DNA from 4 places in the Psychrobacter alimentarius genome. Region 3 is predicted to be linked to each of the others. Evidence: predicted binding sites of a transcription regulator. Region 3 holds the regulator's gene; each other region holds the start of a gene.
The links. The regulator PhoB, encoded in region 3, activates phosphate uptake and scavenging genes when phosphate is short. The targets are predictions, from matches to a motif close to TGTCATNAANCTGTCATAA.

Region 1 (3,220 bases), 470 kb from region 3:
AGTAGGTCAATTACTGAGCAGGCTTATAAACAGGCTGTCCATCACTACCTTTCACCTCATTCCATTTTTCTTTGAATAATGCGACGGCAGTATCAGAGAAAGGAACGTAATCTAACGCCATGGCATCATCATCGCCTTGGGTATATGCCCAATCAAAGAAGTTCAACACACCAGCCACTTGCTGAGGATTCTCTGGTTGCTTGTGTACCAAGATGAATGTCGCAGCAGCGATTGGCCATGCTTGAGCAGTCTCAGAGTTGGTGATGACTTTATAAAAGCCTTCTTGTTTTGACCAATCGATGTCACCTGCCGCTGCAAAAGTCTCTGCAGAAGGCTGTACAAAGTTACCGGCGGCATTTTTAAGAGCCGTATGTGACATGTTGTTTTGCTTAGCGTAAGCATACTCAACGTAGCCGATAGAGTTTTTCATACGATTAACGTAGCTTGAAACGCCTTCGTTACCTTTACCACCAGCACCTGTCGCAGAGGTTGGCCATTTAACCGTTTTATCAACACCAACGGTATTGTTCCAATCCGGTGACACTTTGGCGAGATAATCTGTGAAGTTAAAAGTCGTACCTGACCCGTCTGAACGGAAAACAGTAGTAATGGCTGCATCAGGTAGGGTCAAATCTGGGTTCATGGCTACAATAGCTGGGTCATTCCATTTACTGATTTTGCCTAGATAAATATCAGCCAATGTCTGACCATCCAATTTTAGCGCGCCTGGCTCAACACCATCGATATTGACAATTGGTACAACGCCGCCAATAACGGTTGGGAACTGGATAAGACCAGATTCTTCAAGCTCTTCAGGCGTCATCGGCGCATCAGAGGCACCAAAATCGACTGTTTTTGACTGAATTTGTTTGATACCACCAGAAGAACCGATTGATTGGTAGTTGACCTGACCACCAGTATCAGCATTGTAGTCAGCAGACCATTTGGCATAGATAGGCTGCGGGAAAGAAGCACCTGCGCCAGTGATGTTCATGGCAATGTTTTCAGCAGACTTGAACCCTGAAGTAGCAGCAGATGCTGTGCTGGTGGTTGCATTGCCAGTTGTTTCAGTCGTTGCGGCAGCGCTACTGCTAGTATCAGCAGCCGGCTCTGTCGTATCGGTCGATTTGTTACACGCCGTAAGTACTAAGGTACAGCTGACGGCCACTGCTAATAACGAATAACGCATGTAAGACTCCTAAAGTTTGACAACGATACAAAAAAACATTGTTTGTGACATGCGAGCTATAGTGACAAGTTTTTATGACAGTTTAATGACAATGACTTTAATCTTTTAGTTTCGCCCATAACAGCGCATTGTTCCCTTCTACCTGCCTTTATAAGCTCAGTACATAAGGCAATCGTTTCTCGAGCCCAAGGTTTTCTCCAAATACCATTAGCCGTTAGAACAGAATTTTGCTAGTATGAAGTTGATTTACAACACTGACAGACTCGGGGTGCGGTGTCATATTGGCCTGTTTTATTAAACTTGCTTTACTAAAACAATTGCCTTTATACATTCGCTGAGAGATCACCCGCCGAACCTGATGCGGTTAGTACCGACGCAGGGAAGTCTTAAGCCTATGTTCTATATGTACAAAGGGCGCGCAGAAATGCCTTTTTATTATTGCCAATGTTTAACAGCGGTTTTTTGCCGATGTATGGTGCTAATAATTTGTGTCCATCAAACTTTTAGTGACTCACTACGTCTCATTTCGGGCGCACGTTTGCTTTTTGATTGTATTTGTTCGTATCACATGGCTTTACCCCGCAGCTACTGGCGGTGTTGATTTTATTCAAAAACCAACACGCTAGGACAGCACATGAAACCTTCAAATATTCAGACAACGACAAACACTCAAAACCCTCAAGTCCATACTCCAAATAGTGACGCGCTTGTTAAGCCGACAACTATAGATGAGACCAGCAGTAAATCCGATAAAAAATCTGAGGCGCTAAAAACCCCTGCTCACCGCACGGCAAGTGATGCGCGTTTTGAAGAAGACGCCCGTGACCTTCATCGCATTCTCCCCGCCTCTCGTAAAGTCTATATCGAAGGCTCGCGTCCTGATATTCAAGTACCGATGCGCGAAATTTCTCTTGATCCAACCCCTATTCAAGGCACGGATGAGGCGAATTGGGAAAAAAACCCACCATTTTATGTCTATGACACCTCCGGCGTTTATACCGACCCCAATGTCGATATTGACCTCACCCGTGGCTTGCCAAAACTGCGCGAACACTGGATTGCAGAGCGCGGCGATACCGAACAGCTCAGCAGTTTATCCAGCTCATACGGACAAGCGCGCGCACGTGATATTAGTACCGCCAACTTAAGATTTGCTCATATTGATAAGCCGCGCCGTGCCAAAACAGGCAACGGCTTGTCAGGCAATGTCACGCAAATGTATTACGCGCGCCGCGGCGTCATCACCCCTGAGATGGAATACATCGCCATTCGCGAAACGCAGAAGCAACATGAGCTGACGGATACACGCCAACATGATGGGGAAAATTTTGGGGCCAATACACCCAAAATCATCACACCTGAATTCGTGCGCAGTGAAGTGGCCGCTGGTCGCGCTATTATCCCAAATAACATCAATCACCCTGAGTCCGAGCCGATGATTATCGGGCGCAATTTTTTGGTAAAAATCAATGCCAATATTGGCAACTCAGCGCTTGGTTCCTCAATCGACGAAGAAGTATCAAAGATGACATGGGCGACGCGTTGGGGCGCAGATACCATCATGGATTTATCAACGGGCAATCATATTCATGAAACGCGCGAATGGCTGATTCGTAACTCGCCTGTACCCATCGGTACGGTACCAATCTATCAAGCGTTAGAGAAAGTCGATGGGGTGGCAGAAGATTTGACGTGGGAGATTTTTCGAGACACCTTGATCGAACAAGCTGAGCAAGGGGTGGATTACTTCACCATTCACGCGGGCGTCCTACTTCGCTACGTTCCACTGACCGCCAAGCGCTTGACGGGTATTGTGTCACGTGGCGGTTCTATCATGGCACAGTGGTGCTTGGCTCATCATAAAGAGAGCTTTTTATACACGCATTTTGAAGACATTTGCGAGATTATGAAACAGTATGATGTGGCGTTTAGTTTGGGCGATGGTTTGCGCCCTGGCTGCTTGCAAGATGCCAACGATGAGGCACAGTTCGGCGAGCTACGTACCCTTGGTGAATTGACCAAAGTCGCATG
Region 2 (3,220 bases), 930 kb from region 3:
TGCCTGATTCAAGGTCAACTGCCAACGTTCGCGTCTTGCTTGTTTGCGTAAAGACTTGCTTGGTTGGTAGTCGGAGGGCACCACCACACATCTTGGTTCAGGACACCACCAAGCGATGGGCTCGTCTTCATTAAACCAAGGAAACAGTCCCTGCGCGTAAGCAGAAATCAGCGTGTCAGATGCCAGATCGCCACCCATGGCAACGAGACCAATCCCTTCAGGATCGATAGAGGTAGGATCAGGGAAGTCATAACGCCCAAGACTTTTTAAGGTCTCAGGCGTGATGTTTTGATCGTTTGGTAGAGTGATATTGCCCATTTAGGATTCTTGATCAGCGGTCAATGTTGATGCGTAGGTGTGGTCAGTTGCCATCGTTTCACCAATAGCGTCCAGGTACTTCTCAGCATCCAGCGCTGCCATACAGCCTGTGCCCGCAGAAGTAATGGCTTGACGATACACATGGTCTGCAACATCGCCAGCAGCAAACACGCCTTCAATACTGGTTTGCGTGGCGTTACCATTTAGGCCACTTTTGACTATAAGATAGCCGTCTTTCATATCGAGCTGATCTTTAAACAAATCTGTATTAGGCTTATGACCAATCGCCACAAACATACCCATGGTATCTAGCTGTTTGGTGCTGCCATCAATCATAGACTCAATGATGACACCATTCACGCCCATGTCGTCGCCAACGACTTCTTTGACTTGATGATTCCACTCGATTTTGATATTGCCATTTTTGGCTTTTTCAAATAATTTGTCTTGTAGAATTTTTTCAGAACGTAAGCTATCACGGCGATGCACGAGCGTCACTTCAGACGCGATATTAGACAGGTATAAAGCCTCTTCTACAGCAGTGTTACCACCGCCAATCACAGCGACTTTTTGATCTTTATAGAAAAAACCATCACAAGTGGCACAAGCCGATACACCCAAACCTCTAAACTTGGTTTCTGACTCTATGCCCAAGTATTGAGCAGACGCGCCTGTTGAGATAATTAGAGCATCACAAGTATAAGTGCCGTTATTACCGACCAACTGAAAAGGACGTACGTTTAAGTTTACTTCGTTGACATGATCATAGACCAACTCAGTACCAAAGCGCTCAGCGTGGGCTTTCATACGATCCATCAACGCAGGACCTGTTAAATCATGAGCATCCCCTGGCCAGTTATCGACTTCTGTAGTGGTGGTTAATTGTCCACCCACTTCCAAGCCTGTGACCATCACAGGTTTGAGGTTGGCACGTGCGGCATAGACTGCAGCAGAATAGCCAGCAGGGCCTGATCCTAGAATAATAAGCTTTTCGTGACGTGGAGCAGTATTATCAGTTGCCATGAGTTTGTTCCTTGCTAAATATACGAATTAAAAATAAGAATGATAAATGTTATAAAAAATTTCAAAAAATGAGACTGTTTTGGTTTGTTTAATTGCAATGTGATAATAACATAAGGGCATAGACCCAAAAGTGCAAGTTTGCTAAAACAAACACAGGCATCACTATAATCAAAGCATGTTTGCCTTGACGTTTGGCCTTAATAAATAATGGTTATTTTATAGAGTTTACGCAAAATTGTTAGCGTTATCCTATCAGCTGTTTGTACTAATTGTACGGTTTTATGCATAAATCGCAGATTGACTGACTTTCTTGCCTGCTTTCTTTAGAAGACTGTCGCCACCATACCTATCTATTTGTTATTATAAGAAGTTATGCCAAGTACAGTTAGAGTAAAAAGACCATCGTTATTCACCATTGTCGGAATCAATAATGGCTCTTAACCCTGTTGCTAGGTATATTTATGTCAGCACTTTATGTCAGCATGATTAGGCTTAGTCATGCGGCGACCATTTAGTATTAATAACAAGGCAGATCTTACGTGATATCAGCACCGCTTATTGAGTATTTGAAAAAAGGAATATTTACCCTCCTTGGGTTAATACTGGCCGTTTATCTGTTCGTCATTTTGATGACGTATACGGGTAACGATCCGAGTTGGTCACACATCAGTAGTGATATGACCACAATCAATAATATGGGCGGTGAGACAGGTGCGTGGTTGTCCGACTTGCTCTACAGCTTCTTTGGTTTTGGTGCATGGTGGCTGCTGGCATTTTTGATTTATGAGTCTATCCTTATTTGGTGGGACAATAAGCCTACGTTTTGGCTGATGCGTTTGGTCGCTTATGTCTTCTTATTATTAAGTGCCAGTGCCTTGTTTGCCCAGCTCGTAGCTTTAGTGCAACAATTCACCAATCCTACCGCGACAGCACTTGAAGGAGTGGCGGGTGGCATCATTGGTCTTGAGTTGCAGGTGCGTTTAGCACAGCTCTTAACGCAGTGGGGGAGTGTGGTTTTCTTGATGGTGTTTGTCGTTCTCACCGCGACCTTTGCCTTTAACATTCATTGGATGACGATTTATCAGAAAATCACCGCCCTGTCTTGGTTTGGTTCAGGTGTAAAAAAAGAAAACACACAAGATACCGTAGCAGTCACTCAAAACAGAGAAGTATTAAACACGAAGGGCAAAGTCACCACAGGGGCGAATCCAGATCAAGAAGCGCCAGCTTATGAGCAGTTGCCCTTGGCCTTGCAATCTTCTGAGCAGGCTACCGATAAAAGCGGTCGGTTTAGCAACGTCTTGTCAGACTTTTTGGTGAAGTCTGGGCTTTCTGATAGTGTCAGAGCCTCTATGGCCGCAGCGACACAAGCCACAACAGCAACCCAGACTGCCTTATCTGGTCATGAAAAACCTGATTCTTTAGAGACTGAACCACTAAAAAACGGTACGACTGAGAGTATAGATAATCAAACACATTCATCATCAAATCCTGTCATAGCGCCTGTCCGTAAAGTTGAACCAAGCTTTGCATGGAATGATGCCAATACGGTCGATGATTTGTTGGCGAGTGAGCAGATGGCCTATAGTGCCAATAGCATGAGTCATTCTGATACTGCTGCTCTGACTTCTGATGATATGAGCTCTGAGCCTATAAAAAGTGAATCGTTAAAAAATGAATTCGTCAAAAACGAGCCAACAGATTTAGAAGTGATAGCGGAATCTACGCCAGCATCTACCTCTACAATAGAGGCAGAGCCGTCTGTAGAACCAATCACTGCGAGACCCAAAACAAAGATCATTCAGCCTTCTGTCAAGGAGCAACTGTATAACGAAACAGCCAGTACTGACGCTGTATTATCAACATCAGAAGACACTAC
Region 3 (3,220 bases):
CCGTTAGACGTGCGATGTGCTCTGCTGCAATACCAATACCATTGTCTTCCACGGCAAATCGGCAGCCTTCTGAGGTTTTTGTCCAGCTAATGGTTATATTACCACCCTTGGGTGTGTACTTAATGGCATTTATCACAAGGTTAGATAAGGCACTGTTTAGGTACATCTCAGAACCATATAGCCCATCATAAGTGTCTATCTGCAAATGGATGATATGCCCGTATGCTTGGTTGTATGCTTGCGCATCGTCATACACATGGGTCAGTAGTTTGGTCATATCAATATAGTTGAGCTCGTGAGTTTCTTCGATTTCAATTCGAGACAACAACAATAGATCATTCACAATTCTATTCATACGCGCCGTTTGCTGACTCATAAGCTCAAACCCGCGTCGCCAATGCGGCGGCATGTCTGGCTGATCTGAGAAATTCTCTAAATAGCCCATCATCACAGTCAACGGAGTACGTAATTCGTGCGAGACATTTGCTACAAAGTCGCGACGCATCTCTTCTAAATGCTGCAAGCGTGTCACATCATAGATAATCAGTAATTTTTGGTCACCAAAAGGCGTGAGTTCACATTTCAAGTAGCGTTTAGGATCTTGCCAAGATTCTATGTGCACACCCTCACTGAGAGTCGTAGTGGTCGCTTGATAGTACTGACGAAACTCAGGTACTCGAATGAAATCAAAAATGCTTTTGCCTGCATCGCCTACTTGTAGTGACAATAAATCTTGTGCCGACTGATTCCACCACTCCACATTGTCATCTTGGTTGAGCAAAATCACAGCATCTCGTAAAGCCAGTAAGGCGCTTCTGATTTTTGTCAATTGATCCGAGGCGTGTTGATTAGAAACTGATTCTGATGGACTCTGTTGATTATTTTTTGTCATTATTGTGCTCATTCATCATCCCTACTACTTTTTTGCCATGTCATCTTAGGTTGCGACTGCCATGAGGTTTCTAAGCATGGCTAATTATGTCGGCGTAATGATATTAGAAAATCGATAGCCTGTACCGCGAACGGTCTGTATCAACGTATCACAGCCGTAAGGTCTTAATATGGTACGCAGACGTTTAATATGGACATCGATGGTTCTGTCCTCAATATAGACGTTGCCGCCCCATACTTGATCTAGTAGCTGTGTGCGCGTATAAGCACGCTCTGGATGACTCATAAAAAATGCCAATAACCGATATTCAGTAGGGCCCAATTCAACCACTTTACCCGCTACTGTCACACGTTGACTTCTTGGGTCTAAACTGAGCTTGCCGACTTCGATAGATTTATCACTGCTGAGCGCATTACTACGCCGCAGCACCGCCTTGATTCTAGAGATAAGTTCGCGCGTCGAAAAAGGCTTGGTCATATAATCGTCAGCACCAGCATCAAGACCATGAACTTTGCTGTCTTCTTCGCTCTTTGCCGTCAGCATAATGACGGGTATTTCAGAGAGCAGATCATCGTTTTTTAACATACGACAAAAATCCACGCCACTCTTATCGCCTGGCAACATCCAGTCTAGTAGAATCAGCGCTGGTCTATGATCCACGACTTGTTGATGCGCTTCTGACACATCGGCGGCTTGTAGACTATCAAACCCAGCCATCTCTAGCGTCATGACCACCATTTCACGAATCGCAGGTTCATCTTCAACAATCAAAATTTGCTCGTTATACATACAGCATTCTCAGTGTTAAGTACAAAGTTTAGCACGTAAAAGGCGATACATATTCGCCAGCTTTTATCTATTAAACGGATTAATTGTGACAGCTTGATGACAGTTATTATTCAGTATGACATAAACTACCGGACTTCTAATATGAAGTTTAATGGGCCATCATTGATGCTCTCAACTTGCATGTTAGCACCAAACTGCCCAGTAGCAATGATAGGATGCTGACTCTTTGCATACTCAATCAACTGAGCAAACAGCACTTGTGCTGCCTCAGGTGCCATCGCCCCACCAAAATCAGGCCTGCGACCTTTGTCGGTTGTGGCCATTAAGGTAAACTGCGATACCAATAACAATCCGCCATTCACTTGCTGGACATTTTTATCCAGTTTACCGGCCTTGGCAGGATCGTCGTTATTCTCAAAAATACGATACGTCAGGATTTTATCAATCATGCGCTGCGCGGTTTGTAGGTTATCATCGTGTCCTAAACCAATATAAGCCAATAGTCCATGCTCGATGGCACCGATATTAGACCCCTCAACCACGACACTCGCGCTGCGTACTCGCTGTATAAGTGCTTTCACTCCCTAACTCCTTACAGATTATGGCCATACAATCATACGCTGTCCATGATAAAATATGGCTATTTACTTGCCTATTATTTATTACACCACACTTTATTTTGGTAGCCCTATTATGAATTTATTCACCACCTTACAACAGCTTGTCCCACAACAGAAGCTAAGTAAAGTTGCTGGACGTTTGGCCGCCAGTCGCCATCCTTATGTCAAACGCACTTTTATTCGTAGCTTTGCAAAAGCATATAATGTCAGCTTAGATGAGTATGAGCGCCAAAGCCTCAATGCCTATGAAAGCTTCAATGATTTTTTTACGCGTGAGCTAAAGGAAGACGCTCGTCCTATCGACACCACAGCTGACGGTATTGTCAGTCCCGCTGATGGAGTTATCTCGCAGTTAGGACAGATTAATGACCATAAAATGCTGCAAGCAAAAGGTCGTCATTATGACGTTGGGCAACTGCTTGCTGATAGTGAAGATGGTCGTTATTTTGCTGATGGTAGTTTTGCCACTGTGTATTTAGCGCCCAGCAACTATCACCGTGTCCATATGCCATTTGCTGGTACATTGACCAAAACTCGCTACGTGCCCGGTACCTTATTTTCGGTGAACAATACCACTGCGGCCAATGTCCCTGACTTGTTTGCGCGTAATGAGCGTCTAGTCTGCATGTTTGATACTCAGTACGGCAAAGCGGCAGTGGTGATGGTAGGTGCTATGATTGTCGCTGGTATCGAAACCGTAGCGACTGGCAAAATTGTCCGTACTGATGATGTACAAGAGGCCAATCATGACATGCGCTTCGAAAAAGGCGATGAGCTTGGGCGTTTTTACCTAGGGTCGACGGCGATTGTCATACTACCAAAAGCAGCAAACGCTGACTGGGAAAGCACCATGCAAGCCGATAGTTTTGTAAAAATGGGACAGTTATTGGGTGTCACCAATTCGTAATTTATCTCTGTC
Region 4 (3,220 bases), 420 kb from region 3:
TCATTGTGACGGTCACGCCACGTGCTTCTAAGACCGCTGCAAGAGAGGCTGCGGTGATACCTTTTCCTAGTGAGGACACTACCCCACCGGTCACAAATATAAACTTGGTCATAGTATTCTGTCGGTAATTGGTAAAGAAGGATTTTACTAAAAATACGTCATAAAATATAGGGCAAAACAAAAACTCTTTAAAACTCTTCGTTTTCAACCCGTCTCTATTATAACGTATTCGTTATTGGAAACAGACATAACAAAAAAACTCACCCCGAAGGATGAGTTTTATAATCAGATTCTAATGGTTAGATTAGAATTTGTATTCTAGACCAGTACCAATTACAACTACTTTAGCATCGCCAGACGTGCGAACTAATTGATCATTCTCTTCACGTGAACTATCAGTCCATGTATAAGCAGCATTATCAGCTTTATTCATACCAGCATAAGCATGCATGATGATGTTGTCTTTAAAGAAGTATTTACCACCAACAACGATTTGGTCTGAATCAGAGTTATTAAAACCGTTTAGGTTGCTAGTGTTGTTGTACTGAGCATAAATAGAAGCTGGACGAGCAAAGTTAGTTAAGCCCATTTGACCACTAACAATTAAACCTTTTTCTTTCTTACTATCGCTTGAGTTATCAACACCATCATAATCAGCTACTTGATATAAAACACCAAGTGTTACAGGCGCTGCGATATATTTACCTAGATCAACACTAGTTGTAGCACGGATGATATCACCCTCAATGTTTTGATCTTTGTCATATGCAATACCAGCAGTAAAGCCTGTGCCTTGATCAAACATAGCAGCAACACCGAAACCAGCATTATCATTGTTGTTTGCATCGTCAGAGCTATACATTGCTGTAAATTGTAATGGTAGGCCATCATACTTAGGCGCAGTCCAAATCACTGAACTTGGGATACGGTTACTATCCGCCATGTTCAATGCATCAACAGCTTCGTTTTCATTTTGTGTAGTACCTAGGTTATCCCAGTAACCTTGACCAACAACAACATTGTCAATACTAGCTAAGCTTGATTGGTTTTTACCAACACGGACCTCACCAAACTGCTTGTTTACAACACCAAGATACGTATCACGGTTAGTGAAACCATTGTTATCACCATCGATGCGCGTGCCATACTCTAACTGATAGATAACATCAGTGTTAGCAGTCATGGCTTCAGAGCCTTTGATACCGATACGTGAAGCATGAGAGTTAATCTCTACTGTATCTTCATCATAGTTGAAAGCAGGAAAACCTGTGTTTGAATCAAAATCGGTATTAACATAATCAGCCGCTAAGAATGCTTTACCATAGACAGTAGGTGCTGCATTGGCTGCAGATACAGATAGGGCAGCAACTGCTGTAGCTAAAAGTAGTTTTTTCATGGGGTATCTCCACTTTACAATTTTAGTAATAAGCGAGCTATTATTAGCTGGTGCTCACAATGGTATCGTCACAAATCCTCAAAGATATAATGTGTAACTGGCTACCGAGATTAGTCAGAAACAAGTGTGGCGAAGTTCTATTACAGTAAGATGAAAAAAACCATGACTTACATAACTGGGATTAAAAAAGTAACTGCCATGTAAACTTAGGTCTTTATCGGTCTGTTGCGTAACATCCGTTACCAAACTCATACTTCGAGTACAAGCATAACAACTTTGACATAATTTGCAACATATTTTTTCGCTTTTTAAACTTATCAATTTATCATCGTAAAATTATCACTCAATAATCAAAGCGCCAAAAAAAATCCCTATCCAGTCAACTAGATAAGGATTCTATTGATTAATATTATTACTAATAAATTGAAACCACCTTAACGAATATACCCTTACCATCGTAAATAACGCGCTATTTATCTACGAATAAATAGCGCTAACAAAAACGATATATTTTATTATTAGGTGCAATAAAAGGAAATAAGCTTAGCTGTTTGCCTTCAAATCGAGACGGGCTTGATGCAATAGTGGCTCAGTGTAACCGCTAGGTTGCTCGCGTCCTTTAAATATCAAATCACAAGCGGCCTTAAAAGCATAAGAGCCATCAAAATTGTCTGCCATCGGTTGATACTCGCTGTCGGCTGCATTTTGCTCATCAACGACTTTGGCCATGCGCTTCATCGTCTCTATCACCTGCTGCTCGCTCACCACGTCATGATGCAACCAGTTGGCAATATGTTGACTTGAGATGCGCAAAGTCGCTCGGTCTTCCATTAGCCCCACATCATCGACATCGGGCACCTTAGAGCATCCAACCCCTTGATTGACCCAGCGTACAACGTAACCCAAAATCCCTTGCGCATTATTTTCCAATTCTTGCTGTTTTTGCTCTTCTGTCCAATTGGTGTCTTTTGCCAATGGAATGGTCAAGATATCATCCAAACTTGCACGCTCACGCGACTTTAAGCGATCCTGTACGTCAGCAACATTTACTTGGTGATAATGGATACTATGCAAGGTTGCCCCTGTGGGTGATGGTACCCAAGCCGTCGTAGCGCCTGATTGAGGATGCGCCATTTTGGTCTCCATCATCTCTTTCATCTCGTCAGGCTTTGCCCACATTCCTTTGCCAATCTGAGCATGCCCCTGTAGACCTGTCTCTAAACCAATGTCGACGTTCCATTGCTCGTAGGCTGGTTGCCAAGCTTGTGATTTCATCTCCCCTTTTGGCACAAATGGACCTGCATTCATGCTGGTATGCATCTCATCACCAGTACGGTCTAAAAAGCCTGTATTAATAAAGATTACACGCTCTTTCGCTTGGCGAATGGCCTCTTTTAGATTGACCGTCATGCGACGCTCTTCATCCATAATTCCAATTTTAAGACTGTAACGTTTTAAGCCTAATAAATCCTCTGAGGCATTAAAAAAATCATTGGCCATTTTGACTTCTTCTGGACCATGCATTTTTGGTTTAACGATATACATGGAACCCTTACGTGAATTCGATAACTCGTTTCTACCGTTAAGATCATTGAGCGACAATAGTGGAGTAACCAAGCCATCCATCAGACCTTCGAAGATTTCCTCTAAGCCATCACCCAAATCGACTAAAATAGCAGGGTTTTGCATTAAATGACCGACATTACGGATCAATAGCAATGAGCGACCTGGCAAGATAAGCTTGCCGCCGTCTGGTGTATTATATTCACGGTCTGGGTTTTGCTTACGTGTACGAGTCTTGCCGCCTTTTTCGAAGGTCTCTTG

Region 1: the regulator PhoB is predicted to act here: its motif matches at 1,262-1,280, upstream of pstS (phosphate ABC transporter substrate-binding protein PstS).
Region 2: the regulator PhoB is predicted to act here: its motif matches at 1,814-1,832, upstream of A3K91_RS02515 (DNA translocase FtsK).
Region 4: the regulator PhoB is predicted to act here: its motif matches at 1,534-1,552, upstream of A3K91_RS10530 (porin).

The regions. Positions count from the first base shown of each region.
Region 1 covers NZ_CP014945.1:123,803-127,022, reverse strand. The annotation lists gene pstS (phosphate ABC transporter substrate-binding protein PstS) at 11-1,189, opposite strand; TPP riboswitch at 1,444-1,588, shown strand; gene thiC (phosphomethylpyrimidine synthase ThiC) at 1,824-3,220, shown strand, end outside.
Region 2 covers NZ_CP014945.1:591,166-594,385, forward strand. The annotation lists gene aat (leucyl/phenylalanyl-tRNA--protein transferase) at 1-318, opposite strand, end outside; gene trxB (thioredoxin-disulfide reductase) at 319-1,341, opposite strand; gene A3K91_RS02515 (DNA translocase FtsK) at 1,881-3,220, shown strand, end outside.
Region 3 covers NZ_CP014945.1:2,991,175-2,994,394, forward strand. The annotation lists gene phoR (phosphate regulon sensor histidine kinase PhoR) at 1-892, opposite strand, end outside; gene phoB (phosphate regulon transcriptional regulator PhoB) at 977-1,681, opposite strand; gene dtd (D-aminoacyl-tRNA deacylase) at 1,807-2,262, opposite strand; gene asd (archaetidylserine decarboxylase) at 2,375-3,208, shown strand.
Region 4 covers NZ_CP014945.1:2,572,388-2,575,607, forward strand. The annotation lists gene A3K91_RS10525 (CTP synthase) at 1-112, opposite strand, end outside; gene A3K91_RS10530 (porin) at 305-1,396, opposite strand; gene A3K91_RS10535 (malate synthase G) at 1,940-3,220, opposite strand, start outside.